3 linked regions of the Arenibacter algicola genome follow. The protein of the gene in region 3 binds, or shares a complex with, the protein of the main gene of each other region. Links are inferred from orthologs where the notes say so. Each region holds a gene or a part of one and is shown on either strand. Other genes may lie near its edges.

The links. The genes of interacting proteins can lie anywhere in the genome.
Region 1: the proteins of accD (region 3) and U735_RS0115815 are in contact, whole or in part, in a solved structure (PDB 8UXZ), measured with the Escherichia coli proteins. The link is inferred for Arenibacter algicola from one-to-one orthologs.
Region 2: the proteins of accD (region 3) and accB are in contact, whole or in part, in a solved structure (PDB 8UXZ), measured with the Escherichia coli proteins. The link is inferred for Arenibacter algicola from one-to-one orthologs.

Annotation. Positions count from the first base shown.
Region 1 is NZ_JPOO01000003.1:1,248,195-1,252,950, forward strand. The notes cover bases 1,812-4,756. They hold U735_RS0115815 (acetyl-CoA carboxylase carboxyltransferase subunit alpha), read right to left. Parts: upstream 3,789-4,756; coding sequence 2,835-3,788; downstream 1,812-2,834. Other genes in these bases: dnaB (replicative DNA helicase), read right to left, coding at 1,812-2,678; U735_RS0115820 (DMT family transporter), read right to left, coding at 3,832-4,740; U735_RS0115825 (LptF/LptG family permease), read right to left, coding at 4,727-4,756. In the rest of the region: U735_RS0115800 (hypothetical protein), read right to left, coding at 1-952; more of dnaB, read right to left, coding at 1,131-1,811. UniProt on the Escherichia coli protein: Component of the acetyl coenzyme A carboxylase (ACC) complex. First, biotin carboxylase catalyzes the carboxylation of biotin on its carrier protein (BCCP) and then the CO(2) group is transferred by the carboxyltransferase to acetyl-CoA to form malonyl-CoA.
Region 2 is NZ_JPOO01000003.1:2,702,835-2,707,443, forward strand. Bases 1,812-4,609 are described here. They hold accB (acetyl-CoA carboxylase biotin carboxyl carrier protein), read right to left. Parts: upstream 3,555-4,609; coding sequence 3,069-3,554; downstream 1,812-3,068. Other genes in these bases: accC (acetyl-CoA carboxylase biotin carboxylase subunit), read right to left, coding at 1,812-2,977; U735_RS0122305 (beta-ketoacyl-ACP synthase III), read right to left, coding at 3,588-4,583. In the rest of the region: U735_RS0122285 (3-oxoacyl-ACP synthase), read right to left, coding at 1-264; U735_RS0122290 (NAD(P)/FAD-dependent oxidoreductase), read right to left, coding at 318-1,436; more of accC, read right to left, coding at 1,625-1,811. UniProt on the Escherichia coli protein: This protein is a component of the acetyl coenzyme A carboxylase complex; first, biotin carboxylase catalyzes the carboxylation of the carrier protein and then the transcarboxylase transfers the carboxyl group to form malonyl-CoA.
Region 3 is NZ_JPOO01000001.1:1,036,876-1,043,472, reverse strand. Bases 1,800-4,774 are described here. They hold accD (acetyl-CoA carboxylase, carboxyltransferase subunit beta), read left to right. Parts: upstream 1,800-2,844; coding sequence 2,845-3,705; downstream 3,706-4,774. Other genes in these bases: U735_RS0104455 (hypothetical protein), read right to left, coding at 3,754-4,614; fbaA (class II fructose-bisphosphate aldolase), read left to right, coding at 1,800-2,820. Outside these bases: translocation and assembly module lipoprotein TamL, read left to right, coding at 1-1,693; more of fbaA, read left to right, coding at 1,753-1,799; rpsO (30S ribosomal protein S15), read left to right, coding at 4,863-5,132; U735_RS0104445 (polyribonucleotide nucleotidyltransferase), read left to right, coding at 5,361-6,597.

The sequences.
Region 1 (4,756 bases), on a different replicon or contig from region 3:
TAGGAACAGGGTCCCATTTCGCCGAGAAATCCATTAAAGAAAAATAATCCGATTCCTTGGGCACATTACCCCTTCTCATCGTCATATCTATGGAAGAAAATTCATATTGAAGCGGATTGCGCTCCAAAATAAAATTGGTAAAGGCAAAAGTTTTCCCATAGTCCAGCTTAGCTTGATAATTTGCGTCAGATGGATCACCATCGAACATGGGCTCGCATATATCCACCTCGTCCGCAGCCAAGGCTATATCAAAACTATCGGTGGCAGAGCACATAGCAAACATAAACCCTCCCCCTATAACGTAATTTCTTATTTTCAGTGCTACAGCCCGCTTTTCCTCTGAAACTTTATTGAACCCTAATTTTATTGCCAATGCTTCCGCCTGCTGCTTACCTTCTATATACCAAGGAGCCGCCCTATAGGCCCCATAAAATTTCCCGTATTGCCCTGTAAAGTCTTCATGGTGCAAGTGCAGCCAATCATAGAGCACCAATTTATCGTCCAAAACTTCCTCATCATAAATTTGATCATAAGGAATTTCGGCGTACGTAAGTACCATGGTAACAGCATCGTCCCAAGGTGAATTATCCTTTGGGGAATAAACTGCAATTTTGGGGGCCTTCTCCAAAATTACCGCTTCTTGGTTCTGCGAAGGACTTGCAATTTCTTCCAAAATAATTTGGGTCTGGGAATCCGATACAATCTCAAAAGACACTCCCCTTATCTGACATTCCCTACGAACATTCTCGCCATCGGGCAACAAAAAAGACCCGCCCCTATAGTTTAGCAGCCATTGCACCTTTTGTTGTTTGGTCAATACCCAATAGGTAATACCGTAAGCCTTTAGATGGTTTTTCTGACTTTCAGCGTCCATAGGAATAAGAATGGATGTGGCTGAAATTTCCATTATAGAAAATAGAATAAATAAAAGGGAGAAAAAACTCTTTTGCATGTACCAATATCTAATGTGCATCTTACCAAAGATACTGGAAAATTGAGGTATCAGTTTTGAAATAGGGTTAAAATTTTCAAAATAGCCTATTGCTTAGAGAAAAGTATAAGCAACTTTTTGCAAACTAATTGCCAAATAGTCAAAAGAATAGGTTTTAAGAAGAACTAATTTACCCCCTTTAAAAAGGTACATCATTATCATCCTGCATGGAATCATCGTTCATGGAACTGCCAAAGGCTTCGTTGGCATTGGGAAGGTTTTTTGTGATGAAGGGGTTATCATCATCCGCATTCATTTTCGATTGAAATTCAAAGGGAGAATCAAAATCATCCAAGTTGTCAAATTTACCTAGATGCCCAAGGAACTTAAGACGGATATTTTCCAAACCACCATTTCTGTGCTTTGCCACAATAAATTCGGCTTGTCCTGCAGTTGGCGAGCGTTCTTCATCATCCCATTCATCAATCTTATAATATTCAGGTCTATAGATAAAGGAAACAATATCCGCATCCTGCTCTATTGCCCCGGACTCCCTCAAATCCGATAAAATTGGTCTTTTACTACCGCCCCTGGTCTCAACGGCACGTGATAACTGGGAAAGTGCTATTACAGGAACGTTCAATTCCTTGGCCAAGGCCTTTAAGTTTCTGGATATGGTTGATATCTCCTGTTCACGGTTTCCACCTTTTTGACTTCCTCCCGCGGTCATCAACTGCAAATAATCAATAATGATCATCTTAATATCGTGCTGTGAAGCCAAACGCCTGGCCTTTGCTCTAAGGTCGAAAATAGAAAGCGAAGGGGTATCATCAATAAATAAGGGTGCAGTCTCCAAGGCCTTTACCTTTACGTTCAACTGTTCCCATTCATGCTTCTCCAATCTTCCTGTTCTCAATTTCTCTGAAGACAGGCCCGTCTCCGAGGATATCAATCTGGTAATCAATTGAACTGAAGACATTTCAAGTGAAAAGAAGGCCACTCCAATATTGGAGTTTACCGCAATATTTCTGGCCATGGACAGGGTAAGGGCTGTTTTACCCATACCTGGACGGGCTGCCACGATAACCAAGTCACTCGGTTGCCATCCCGAAGTTAGCTTGTCCAATTTGTCGAAACCAGATGGAATACCGCTAAGCCCTTCCTTACCTGCAATTTCCTCAATTCTCTTCTTAGCCTGTATCACCAAATTCTGGGCGGTTTCGGCAGAACGCTTTAAGTTCCCCTGAGTAACGTCGTACAATTTGGATTCAGCAGTGTCCAATAAGTCGAACACATCGGTAGAATCCTCATAGGCTTCTTCGATTATTTCATTTGAAATCTTGATAAGACTACGCTGGATAAATTTCTGAAGGATAATACGCGCATGAAACTCAATATGTGCGGAAGAAGCTACTTTTTGGGTTAATTTTATAAGATAAAAATCGCCTCCGGCACTCTCCAACCTACCATCCTTCTTCAATTGGGACGAAACGGTTAATAAATCTACCGGTTCAGAATTTTCAAACAACTTAAAAATAGCTTCATAGATATATCTATGGGCATCCCTGTAAAAGACTTCAGGATGCAGTATATCTATAACTTCATCGACCCCCTTCTTATCAATCATCATTGCTCCGAGCACAACTTCCTCTAAATCAATAGCTTGAGGAGGTATTTTACCCTTCTCAAGGCTAATGATGGTCGACTTGTCTATTCGATGACCAATAATGGGGTTCGTTTTTTCCATGAGTGCTAAATTATATAAATAAGAATTAAAAAGAGATTTGGGATATTAACAGTTGTTCAACAATGTACCTGTTGATAAGTTACAAAATTTGTTCATAAGCAAAAAAAAACCGGAGAATTTCCGCTCCAGTTTTTTCTACCTTGACAAAAAGGGTTATTATCCATTAAATACACCCATATTGGCATATTTATCCATTCGGTTTTTTACCAATTCTTTTGGTGATAACTTTTTTAATTCCTCATAATGCGAAGAAATTTTATTTTTTACGATCTCAAAAGTCTTATCCCTATTGGCATGGGCACCACCTACCGGTTCACGAACAATCTCGTCTATCAACTTCATTTTCTTCATGTCCGTTGCTGTAAGCTTTAAGGCCTCTGCCGCAATTTCCTTGTACTCCCAACTTCTCCAAAGAATAGAAGAGCAGGATTCTGGCGAAATAACGGAGTACCAGGTATTTTCCAACATCAATACCTTATCCCCTACACCAATTCCCAATGCCCCTCCAGAAGCGCCTTCGCCAATAATTACCACGATAATGGGAACTTTCAATCGGGTCATTTCCAAAATATTCCTTGCAATTGCCTCTCCTTGGCCTCTTTCTTCTGCCTCAATCCCAGGATATGCTCCTGGAGTATCTATTAAGCAAACTACCGGAATACCAAATTTTTCGGCAGACTTCATTAAGCGCAATGCTTTTCTGTACCCTTCTGGGTTGGCCATCCCGAAATTTCTTAATTGCCTTGTTTTGGTATTATAACCTTTCTGTTGACCAACAAACATATAACTCTGATCTCCTATTTTACCAAGACCGCCGATCATTGCTTTGTCATCCTTGACATTGCGATCTCCATGCAATTCCAAAAAGGTTTCCCCACAAATGGCCCTTATATAATCTAAGGTATAGGGTCTATTAGGATGCCTGGACAATTGCACCCTTTGCCAGGCGGTAAGATTCTTATATATTTCCTTACGGGTCTCAACGAGTTTTTTCTCTATTTGTTTACAAGTTTCAGAAACATCAACTTCACTCTCTTCTCCGATTATCATGCACTTATCCAATTGCTCTTCCAGCTCTTTAATTGGCAGTTCAAAATCTAAATACTCCATAGGTTTATAGGTTTAGCTCTTTACAACTAGCAAATATAAAACTTTAATGGGAAGGTAACCCATTAGTAGTTTTTTTTAATTTTTTTCTATTTTTCAAAATCCCGTTGGCGACCACGGTAGTCAAGATCAAAAGTGCTCCCACATAAAAAAGCGGATTCAATTTTTCGCTTTCCCCAAGAAGAAGAAAGGCCAATATTATCCCATATACGGGTTCCAAGTTAATTGTCAACATTACGGTATAGGGAGAAATATATTTCAAAATCTTTACGGAAGCAATGAATGCATAAGCCGTACAGACTGAAGCAAGTATAAATATATACATCCAATCATTAACGGACAACTGAAAAAACTTTTGGTCGAAACTACCGGAGAATACCAGATATATGGACAAAAACAGGACACCGCTTCCCACTTCATAAAACGAAATAACAGACGGTCTTTGCTCTTGCGTTAATTTACCATTGATCAAGGAAAAAGTGGCAGATAAAAAGGAGGACACCAATGCCAATAGTATTCCATTTAAAAAACCCTTCTCCACCCTAAACATTATATATAGGCCTAGCATAACGATCAGCCCAAAAACCAATTCATAACCTACCATTTTCCGGCCATACCAAAAAGGTTCCAACAGGGCCGTAAAAAATGCGCCCGTAGACATTGTTGCCAGGGCAATGGACACATTGGATACTTTGATGGCCATAAAAAAGGTGACCCAATGCAAGGATACCACAATTCCACCCAAAATAAGCATCAGCAGGGTTTTTGGAGGTACCTTCAACTGAAATTTCCTTATAAGGATATAGGCTAAAATGATCAAGGAAGCCATCAACATACGATACCATACCAAAGGAAGGGCGTCAATAGTTATGAGCTTGCCAATGACCGCCGTAAAGCCCCAGACAAAAACTATAAAATGTAGGTGAAGATAATTATTGAGCTTAACGTTTGGCATTCTGCAACAAATAAAA
Region 2 (4,609 bases), on a different replicon or contig from region 3:
TCCCACTTGTGAAGAACTCGCTTGTAGCGGTATCTTTTTAAACAACTCCTGCAACAACTGTGCTTCAGCAAGCTGATTTCCCAATTTTTCGCGCTCCAATTGAATCATGGCCCTCCCGGTTTCATGCTTGTCACCAGCACTACTTTTGGTCTCGGAGGTCAAAGCTTCTTGCAACGAATCTATACTGCTGTTGATGCGCACTAGCCTATTCTCTATAAAAGATTTACAAAACCCATATAGTTGTTGTTTTACCGATTCGTCCATTCCGAATGTATTGTTTTAAATTATTCAGCTTTAAGCCCATTGTTACTTTATATCTACTTCAGCAAATTAGCCAATTCCTTACCTACCAAACTGCCAATAGCAATTCCCATACCACCCATTCGCACTCCGCAGTACACATTATTGGCAAGTTGCTTTACAATAGGTTTCTTCTGATTTCCCATCCCCATAATACCGCTCCATCTCAAGTCTATCTCCATAGGGGTATTGGGCAAAATAATGGTTCTCAGTATTTCCTCCAGTCTGTTCTGGATCAAAGTCGTCTCCCCAAAGGTGGTGGTTTCCTCTCCTTGAAAATCGAGATTTCTTCCTCCCCCCAATAGAATTCGGTTATCTATGTTCCTAAAATAATAGTAGCCTTCATCCAAATGAAAAGTCCCCTTTATAGAAAGATTTTTGATGGGCTTGGTAATCAATACCTGGGCTCGGGCAGGTTTCACCGTTTCCCCTATCAATTGGGAGGCAAAACCATTGGTGGCAATAAACAGTTTGTTGGTCTTAAACTCGAATTGTCCGGTCTTAACAACAACATGATCTATATTCTCTTGGTAGCTATCCACGCCAATGGCATTCAGGATAATAACACCACTGTTCTGCACCTTGGCCACTAAGGCTTTCATCATTTTGCCGGTATTAATCTGGCCTTCGAACGGATTTGTTATATAATTTTCATGAACCCCTTTAAATTTAAAATTATTGGGATGCACTAGAAAAGCGTCTTTACCAAATACGGGATTTAATAAAGTATTTACCCTATTCAAATTCTCCAGACAATCTTCATATAGGTGTAGCTGATCCTTTAAAAAAATCTCATGCCCTCCACCGTAACTCTGATAATCCATTGGGTGATCACCAAGAGTCTCCCTTAGTAATTGTATCCCCTCCCATCGCTTTTGTACCAACTGGCAGACTTCCTCCTCGGAATGCTGTTTTAAGTCGGACAAAACCTCTGACATACTACCAAAACATGCAAATCCAGCATTTTTTGTACTGGCTCCTTGTGGGAGCACACCTCTTTCCAGGACCAATATCTTGGCCTTGGGAAATTGTTTCTTTAAATGTAAGGCGCAATTCAGCCCTACGATTCCACTGCCAACAATGGTAAAATCGATGCTGGACAACCAGCTTTTATATTCCCAATAACTTAGGTTCATAGTGGTCCTATGCGTTATGACTTGTTTTAAAATATATTCTGAAATAAAGTTATTATTAATTTAGATAGGAATAACTAATGGTGAAGAGTTCCTTCAATACTGCTTTAAACCTAAAAAGCGGATTAAACCGTTGGTTGCCCAACCGTTTAATCCGCCTATATCCAATAATAATATCCTATTAAATCTTATTATTCCACTGGCTGTGGTGCCATTACAAAGTCTTCCATAAACTTTGTGGTATAATTCCCAGCTAAGTAATCCGGATGATCCATAAGCTGTCGATGAAAGGGAATGGTTGTCTTGATACCTTCAATAACAAACTCATCCAATGCACGTTTCATTTTATTGATGGCTTCTTCCCTTGTTTGAGCCGTTGTAATAAGCTTAGCAATCATGGAATCATAATTGGGAGGAATGGTGTAACCACTATAAACGTGGGTATCCAAACGTATCCCATGCCCTCCTGGAGTATGTAAGGTTGTGATCTTTCCGGGAGAAGGCCTAAATCCGTTGTATGGATCCTCCGCATTTATTCTACATTCAATAGAGTGCAGCTTTGGAAGATAATTTTTTCCTGAGATGGGCACCCCACCAGCAACTAGAATTTGCTCTCTGATAAGGTCATAATCTATAACCTGTTCCGTAATGGGATGTTCTACCTGGATTCTGGTATTCATTTCCATAAAATAGAAATTCCGGTGTTTGTCTACAAGGAATTCTATGGTACCAGCTCCTTCATATTTAATATATTCTGCTGCTTTTACAGCCGCTTTCCCCATATCGTCCCTCAACTTATCGGTCATAAATGGAGAAGGGGTCTCTTCAGTCAACTTCTGGTGGCGACGCTGAATAGAGCAGTCCCTTTCAGAAAGGTGACAGGCTTTTCCATATTGGTCTCCGACTATCTGTATTTCTATGTGGCGGGGTTCCTCGATCAACTTTTCCATATACATGCCCCCATTGCCAAAGGCAGCTGTGGCTTCCTTTACCGCACTGTTAAAAAGGTCCTCCATCTTGTCCTCGGACATTACGGCACGCATTCCCTTACCTCCACCACCTGCAGTAGCTTTGATCATCACTGGATAACCCATTTTTTTGGCCACTTTTTTGGCATCCTCTACGTCCTTCAACAAGCCATCAGAACCTGGCACACAAGGTACACCGGCCTTTTTCATGGTTTCTTTGGCAGTAGCCTTGTCCCCCATCTTGTCTATATGTTCGCCTGTAGCTCCAATAAATTTTATATCGTGCTCAGCACATATTCTGGAGAACTTGGAATTTTCTGAAAGAAAACCATATCCTGGGTGTATGGCATCGGCATTGGTAATTTCAGCCGCTGCAATAATATTTGGAATTTTTAGATAGGATTCGCTACTTGGGGCAGGGCCTATGCAAACGGCTTCGTCCGCAAAACGCACATGTAGGCTTTCCTCATCCGCTTTAGAGTATACCGCTACCGTTTTTATACCCATTTCCTTACAGGTCCTAATAATACGTAGCGCTATTTCTCCCCTATTTGCAATAAGTATTTTCTTAAACATCTTTTGAAATTTTAAATTTTGTATTCTAAATTTTAAATGATTCGAAATGACCCTATTAAATCGTCATCCGACATTTAGCATTTAAAACTTCTTATGATGGATCTACCAAAAATAAAGGCTGATCGAATTCTACAGGTGAACTATCATCTACAAGAACTTTCACAATTGTACCGGAAACTTCGGATTCAATATCATTAAATAATTTCATTGCTTCAATGACACAAAGCACATCACCTTTACCAATAGTATCCCCTACCTCTACAAAAGAAGGTTTATCAGGAGAGGGTTTTCTATAAAAAGTTCCTATTATAGGCGATTTTATGGTAATATATTTCGAATTTTCATCAGCTTCCTTTTTTACCTCTACCTCCACAGAAGGAGAGTTAGCGGGTGCGGCAGCCATCTGTTGTGGCATATGACCTCCCATAGGAATTTGTTGTACATAGGTTGGTTCTGCAGTATGACCAGCTGCACCGGTTCGGATGGTGATCTTTATATCTTCCATCTCCAATTTTACTTCACTAGCCCCAGATTTGGCTACAAATTTAATTAAGCTTTGAATTTCTTTAATATCCATAGAGTTCGTATTAGTTTATAGGTTGCTTCAGATTTATGAATTGTATGCCCATTTTAAATAAATGGAGCCCCAGGTGAAACCACCACCAAAGGCTGCAAAAACCAAATTATCACCTTTTTTAAGCTGGCTTTCATAGTCGCTCAATAAAAGTGGGAGTGTTGCGGAAGTAGTATTTCCGTACCGCTGTATATTCATCATTACCTTGGAATCGTCCAATCCCATTCTATTGGAGGTGGCATCGATAATTCTTTTGTTGGCCTGATGGGGTATTAACCAATCTACATCCTCGTGCGACAAATTATTCCGCTCCATTATTTTCGCAGCGGAATCCGCCATATTGGTAACCGCAAATTTAAAGACCGACTTCCCATCCTGATAAATAAAATGTTGTCTATTCTTAACTGTTTCCTCTGAAGCGGGAAGCAAAGAGCCACCGGCATCCATTTTAAGGAAATTTCTTCCTACACCATCCGATCTTAAATATTCATCCTGAAGACCTAGACCTTCGTTATTAGGCTCAAAAAGTGCCGCACCGGCACCATCCCCAAATATTATACAGGTAGTTCTATCGGTATAATCAATAATAGAGGACATTTTGTCGGCTCCGATAAGCAATACCTTCTTATATCGCCCAGATTCTATATAACTAGCCGCAGTAGACATGCCATATAAAAAACTGGAACATGCCGCTTGCAAATCATAAGCGAAGGCATTGGTTGCCCCAATTTCCGAAGCCACATATGCGGCAGTTGCAGCTACCATCATGTCTGGAGTTGCGGTTGCAACAATAACCAATTCGATCTCCTTGGGATCCAATTTTCGTTTTTCCAGAAGTTGCTCCGCTGCTTTTATAGCAAGATAGGATGTTCCTAGACCTTCACCTTTTAAGATTCTCCTTTCCTTGATACCCGTCCTGGTCGTAATCCACTCATCATTGGTATCTACCAAAGTCTCCAAAATCTTATTTGTCATTACAAAGTCTGGTACATAAGACCCTACAGCGGTAATTGCAGCTGTTATTTTGCTCATCTAAATCTGATTTTTATCAATAAATC
Region 3 (6,597 bases):
CACCAACTACACCTTCAACAATGGGTTGGATAGCCTAAAAAAGGTGGATTATAAAGATTTCACGATCTATTACCAAGGAAAACTGAGATACAAGCCAAAAACCCTTACAGATGCCGTTTTCTTAAAAAAGGACAGTATCTACAGGGAAATTAACAGGATTAGAACCTACAGACAAATTACCAACCTTAACACTTTTAAATATCCCAATATTGAATTCGTTGCTGATAGTACGGCTTCAGAATTAACGGCCAATATCTATCTGTCGCCGCGTCCTAGATATTCATTGGGTACCGATTTTGATGTAACCCATTCCAATATTCAATTTTTAGGAATAGGGTTTAGTCCATCCTTACAAGCCAGAAATTTGTTCAAAGGTGCAGAAAACCTGAGCATTTCAGGAAGGATAAGCATTGGGGCTTCCAGTGATCCGGACATAGCGGACAACCGCTTTTTCAACATATTGGAAACGGGAGCCGATATCAACCTTAATTTACCTCGAATTTGGTTCCCCTTTGTAAATACATCCAGAATTATACCCAACTATATGCTTCCCAAGACCAAATTATCTATTGGAACGAGTTTTCAACAGAATATTGGCTTGGATAAGCAAACCTTGAATACAGTTTTTGGATATAATTGGTCCCCAACAGATTTCAAAAAGAATGCTGCCGAGCTGCTAAATGTCCAATTTGTTCGCAATGTAAACCCAGACCGGTTCTTTGCAGTATATGAGAGCACCTATGAAAATTTGGATGAAATTGCCGACAATTATGAAACCGATCCCGCACTGGCCGAATATTTTGAGACCGTTGATGGCAGTACGGATCTCCAGTTGATTATTCCTGAAGGTACTACGGGCTTTACCAACGCCATTCTAAATGGAGATGTCACTTCCAGCGACACGGATTTTGAGGATGTGAGCAGTATTGAGGAAAGGCGAATAAGGCTTACTGAAAACAACTTAATTTTCGCAAGCAATTACACTTTTACCAAAAACAATAAAACTGGCACAGCTGATAACGATTTCTATCAGTTTAGGTTCAAATTGGAAAGTGCAGGGAACCTATTGTCCGGAATATCCAAAATAATTCCATTCTACACTAGTGATGACGACAAGCTCTTGGTATTTAACGTCCCCTTTTCCCAATATATAAAAACCGAATTCGACTACATAAAACATTGGAGCACTTCAAGGACAAATGTATTGGCCTTTAGGAGTTTCTTTGGTATTGCGATACCCTATGGAAATTCGGACAACATACCCTTCGTAAGAAGTTATTTTGCCGGCGGTTCCAACGACAACCGCGCCTGGCTGCCTTATTCCCTGGGACCAGGCAGAACTGAAGACGTAAACGACTTTAACGAAGCAAATTTAAAAATCGCCTTCAATTTGGAATATAGGTTTCCAATAGTTGGTGATATTAAAGGGGCTCTATTTGCCGATGCCGGTAACATCTGGAATGCCCTGGACAATGTTACCGATGAGAAGGCCACCTTCGAAAATTTGGGCTCCTTGGCAGACATCGCTTTGGGAACCGGTCTTGGAATTCGTTACGATTTTACGTATTTTGTATTCAGGTTGGATATGGGTCTTAAAACTTATAATCCCGCTGAAGAATCTTCAAAAAGATGGTTTAGGGACTACAATCTATCCAACGCAGTATTCAACATAGGTATAAATTATCCTTTTTAAAGCTGATTATTTTATTACTTTTGTCCCATCTTTTTAATTAACTACACTAAAACAAGAATATGGCACACAATATTAAACCAGGAGTTGCAACCGGAGATGAGGTACAGAAAATTTTCAATTATGCTAAAGAAAAAGGATTTGCCCTACCTGCTGTTAATGTTATAGGATCGAACACTATAAACGGAGTTTTGGAAACTGCTGCCAGTTTAAATGCTCCAGTAATTATACAGTTCTCGAACGGAGGAGCACAGTTCAATGCCGGAAAAGGCTTATCCAATGACGGTCAGCAAGCCGCTATTTTGGGTGCCGTTGCAGGAGCAAAGCACGTTCATCAATTGGCCGAAGCCTATGGTGCAACCGTTATATTGCACACAGACCATTGTGCCAAAAAATTATTGCCTTGGATAGATGGTTTGTTGGATGCAAGTGAAAAACATTTTAAGGAAACGGGAAAACCGTTATACAGCTCACACATGATAGACCTATCGGAGGAGCCAATAGAAGAGAATATTGAAATTTGCAAAAAATATCTTGCCAGAATGAGCAAGATGGGAATGACCCTGGAAATAGAATTGGGAATCACAGGAGGTGAAGAGGATGGTGTGGACAACACGGATGTGGACGATTCCAAACTATATACACAACCGGAAGAGGTTGCCTATGCCTACGAAGAGCTTTCCAAAGTGAGCCCTAAATTTACCATTGCCGCCGCATTTGGTAATGTACACGGTGTTTACAAGCCTGGAAACGTAAAATTGACCCCAAAGATCCTTAAAAATTCGCAGGAATTTGTCACGGAGAAATACGGTGTTGAACACAACCATATCGATTTCGTATTCCATGGTGGATCGGGATCTACCGTTGAGGAAATACGTGAGGCTATAGGATATGGTGTTATTAAAATGAATATTGATACCGACTTACAGTATGCATTCCTTGAAGGGATCAGGGACTATATCCAAGGTAAAAAGGACTATTTACAATCCCAGATCGGTAATCCAAACGGTGCCGACGAGCCAAACAAAAAGCATTACGACCCACGTGTTTGGTTAAGAGAAGGAGAAAAAACGTTTGTTACACGTCTTAAAAAGGCTTTTGAGGACCTTAATAATGTGAATACCCTATAATCCCCCAACCCAAAAAGAAAGCTTATGTCGTCTTGGTTTAAAAGAAAGGAAAAAGGAATACAAACTGCAACGGACCAGAAAAAGGATACCCCAAGGGGCCTTTGGTACAAATCACCTACCGGAAAAATTGTAGAATCCGATGAGTTGGCAAAGAATTTTTATGTTAGCCCAGAGGATGATTATCATGTACGAATAGGTAGTAAGGAATATTTCGAAATTCTTTTCGACAACAACAAGTTTACCGAGTTGGATGCAAAACTTACTTCCAAGGATCCCTTGAAATTTGAGGACACCAAAAAGTATGTGGAAAGATTAAAGGCGGCCGAAGCAAAAACAGGCCTTAAGGATGCCGTTAGGACCGGAGTGGGCAAATCCCTTGGAAAGGATGTAGTTATTTGCTGTATGGACTTCAGCTTTATTGGTGGTTCTATGGGAAGTGTGGTAGGAGAAAAAATAGCAAGGGGTATCGATCATTCCATCAAAAAGAAAATCCCCTTTGTCATGATTTCCAAATCTGGAGGTGCACGTATGATGGAAGCAGCATTGTCCCTTATGCAATTGGCCAAGACATCGGCTAAATTGGCACAGCTTGCGGATGCCGGCATCCCTTATATTTCCTTGTGCACGGATCCCACCACTGGAGGAACAACAGCTTCATATGCTATGCTTGGGGATATAAATATTTCCGAACCTGGGGCCTTGATCGGCTTTGCTGGTCCGCGTGTGGTGAAAGAAGCTACCGGTAAAGAATTACCGGAAGGGTTTCAGACTGCCGAATTCCTACAGGAACATGGATTTTTAGATTTTATTGTCCATCGCAGGGACCTTAAGAAGAAAATTAATCTTTATATAGATTTAATAGAAAATAACCCTGTTAGAGTATAAAAATTAAAGGCCCTGATCATGATCAGGGCCTTTTTTATTTAAGCATTCCTACTTATTAAACCTTTTTAGAAAAATTTCCGTGGTTTCCCCATTTGGAAGGGTCAAGGTTCCCTTGGCATCACAAGTGCCGTCTCCAAAATCGAGACTCGCTGTGGTATCATTTTTAGAAATCTCCAAGACCCCGCTAACAATAAACCGGCAGGACAATTCCCTGCGCAGGGAGCTTATAGTTTCCCTGGAATAAACATCACCCGCTTTATTGGTATAGGTACCTTCACCGGAAATAAGAAAAACATTATCGGCCCAAAATCCGGAACCATAACCCTCTACCCATTCCCGTGTCCTATTTCCTGTAAAACTGGCAACACTTCCGTCTGGCCATACCCCGTTATAACTGGCAACGGCATCAGATTGGGGGTTACCGTTGTCGTTGGCACGATTTCGCACCAAAGTGGCTCCCCCTGTTACAGCCACCTCATTAAAGGTGAAATTCTCCAAGGAAAGAACAATGGTCTTGGTTGCCGCATCCATGTCCTTGGCATAACTTAAATGTATAATTCCACTTAATAGATTGCCATTGGGCATCTCGCAACCTCCACCAAAATCAATGGAAGTATCTTTTGTGTCATTGGTAACCACTGTTGTTATTACGACACATTCTGGCAAATAATTGGAAAGAAAGAACGATTTTGAGGTAGCCCTGATCTCTTCAGTGGAATAAACATCTTCTCCTATGTTGGCAATTTCCTCCGAAATTAAATCGGCTTCATCGCTAGCCACAAGTTCAGCAATTTCAAAAGTGGTATCCTCTTCCACACTGTTTGACTCTTCATTGTTACAGGAACCCATTACCAATAAGACCATTAGCAACCATCCTGTTAAGTTCGATTTTTTGAGACTTTTTTTCATCTGTTTTGATTTAAATGTTTACAATAAGAAAAATTTCAATTCTGTCGCTGGCCAGCATTAAGATCCGTTACTGCCCATTTGCAATAACATTTCTTTAACGTTTTATAATAGGACGCCGGATAATTAAAAAAGTTTAATACACCTTTCAAAAAATATTAGGATTGCACAAGGTTTCTAAAAAAAAGTCTATCTTTGCGCCCTGATTGAAAATCAATCATGTACATAAAAATCATTAAAATAATATTGGAATGTATTTAACTAAAGAAGTAAAGGCCGAGATTTTTAAGAAACACGGCGGGGAAGAAAAAAACACAGGTTCTGCTGAAGGGCAGATTGCCTTGTTTACCCACAGAATCAACCACTTAACAGAGCATTTAAAAAAGAACCGTAAGGATTTTAACACGGAGCGTTCTTTGGTAAAGTTGGTAGGTAAGAGAAGATCTCTTCTAGATTACTTGATTAAAAAAGATATCATTAGATATCGTGCTATAATTAAAGAATTAGGAATTAGAAAATAATTTACCAAAAGGGGAAAGTGTTACTTTCCCCTTTTTTACAATATCAATATTATTGTTTTTCAATACTATTGTAAAGTCCCGGAGGTTTACCTTAAGGCACAAACAAAAAGCTTGCACATAGTTTTTCATTGGTCAACAACACACAACTACAACACAACAACGCGTCTATAACAGACGAAAGACCATTGTTTAACAAACCTGTAATGAGACAGGTTTTAATTCGTATTTATGATACCAAAAGTATTTAGAGAGGTCATTGACCTTGGCGACGGTAGGGAAATTTCTATCGAAACCGGAAAATTGGCAAAACAGGCCCATGGTTCTGTTGTTGTTCAGTCTGGAAAATGTATGTTGTTATGTACAGTAGTTTCCAATTACAAACAAAGTGATGTGGATTTCCTTCCACTAACGGTAGATTACCGTGAAAAATTTGCAGCTTCAGGTCGTTACCCAGGAGGTTTCTTCAAGAGAGAAGCAAGACCAAGTGACGGTGAAGTATTGACAATGAGATTGGTGGATCGTGTTTTACGTCCGCTTTTCCCTAAGGATTACCATGCTGAAACCCAGGTGATGATCCAACTAATGTCCCATGATGAGGATGTTATGCCAGATGCTATGGCGGGATTGGCCGCTTCTGCAGCTATCCAACTTTCAGATTTCCCATTTGAATGTGCTATTTCAGAGGTGCGTGTTGGTCGTATTGATGGTGAATTCATAATCAATCCAACCAGGGCCCAATTATTGGTATCGGATATCGATATGGTAATCGGTGCTTCAGCAGATTCTGTTATGATGGTTGAAGGTGAAATGAAGGAGATTTCCGAGGAGGAAATGGTGGAAGCCATTAAATTTGCCCATGATGCCATTAAGGTACAATGTGCTGCCCAACTTAGGTTGGCAGAAGCATTTGGCAGAAAAGAAGTTCGTGAATACGAGGCAGAAAGGGAAGATGAGGATTTGGCCAAGAAAATCCACGACATGGCTTATGACAAGGTTTATGCCATTGCAAAAGCTGGTTCAGCAAAGCACGAAAGAAGTGCAGCATTCGACGCCATAAAAGAAGAAATAAAAGCTACTTTTTCTGAAGAGGAATTGGCAGATTTCGGGGATTTGGTTTCCAGATATTACTATAAAGCTGAAAAAGCTGCGGTTAGGGATCTTACCTTAAATGACGGACTACGTTTGGACGGTAGAAAAACAGATGAAATTAGACCAATCTGGTGTGAAGTTGATTATTTACCATCAACCCACGGTTCCGCAATTTTTACTCGTGGAGAGACCCAAGCTTTGGCAACGGTTACTTTGGGTACTTCAAGGGAAGCCAACCAAATAGACATGCCATCGTTTGAAGGAGAGGAAACTTTCTATCTACATTATAACTTCCCTCCATTCTCAACTGGAGAAGCAAGACCTATTAGAGGTACTTCCCGTAGAGAGGTTGGACATGGTAACTTGGCCCAACGTG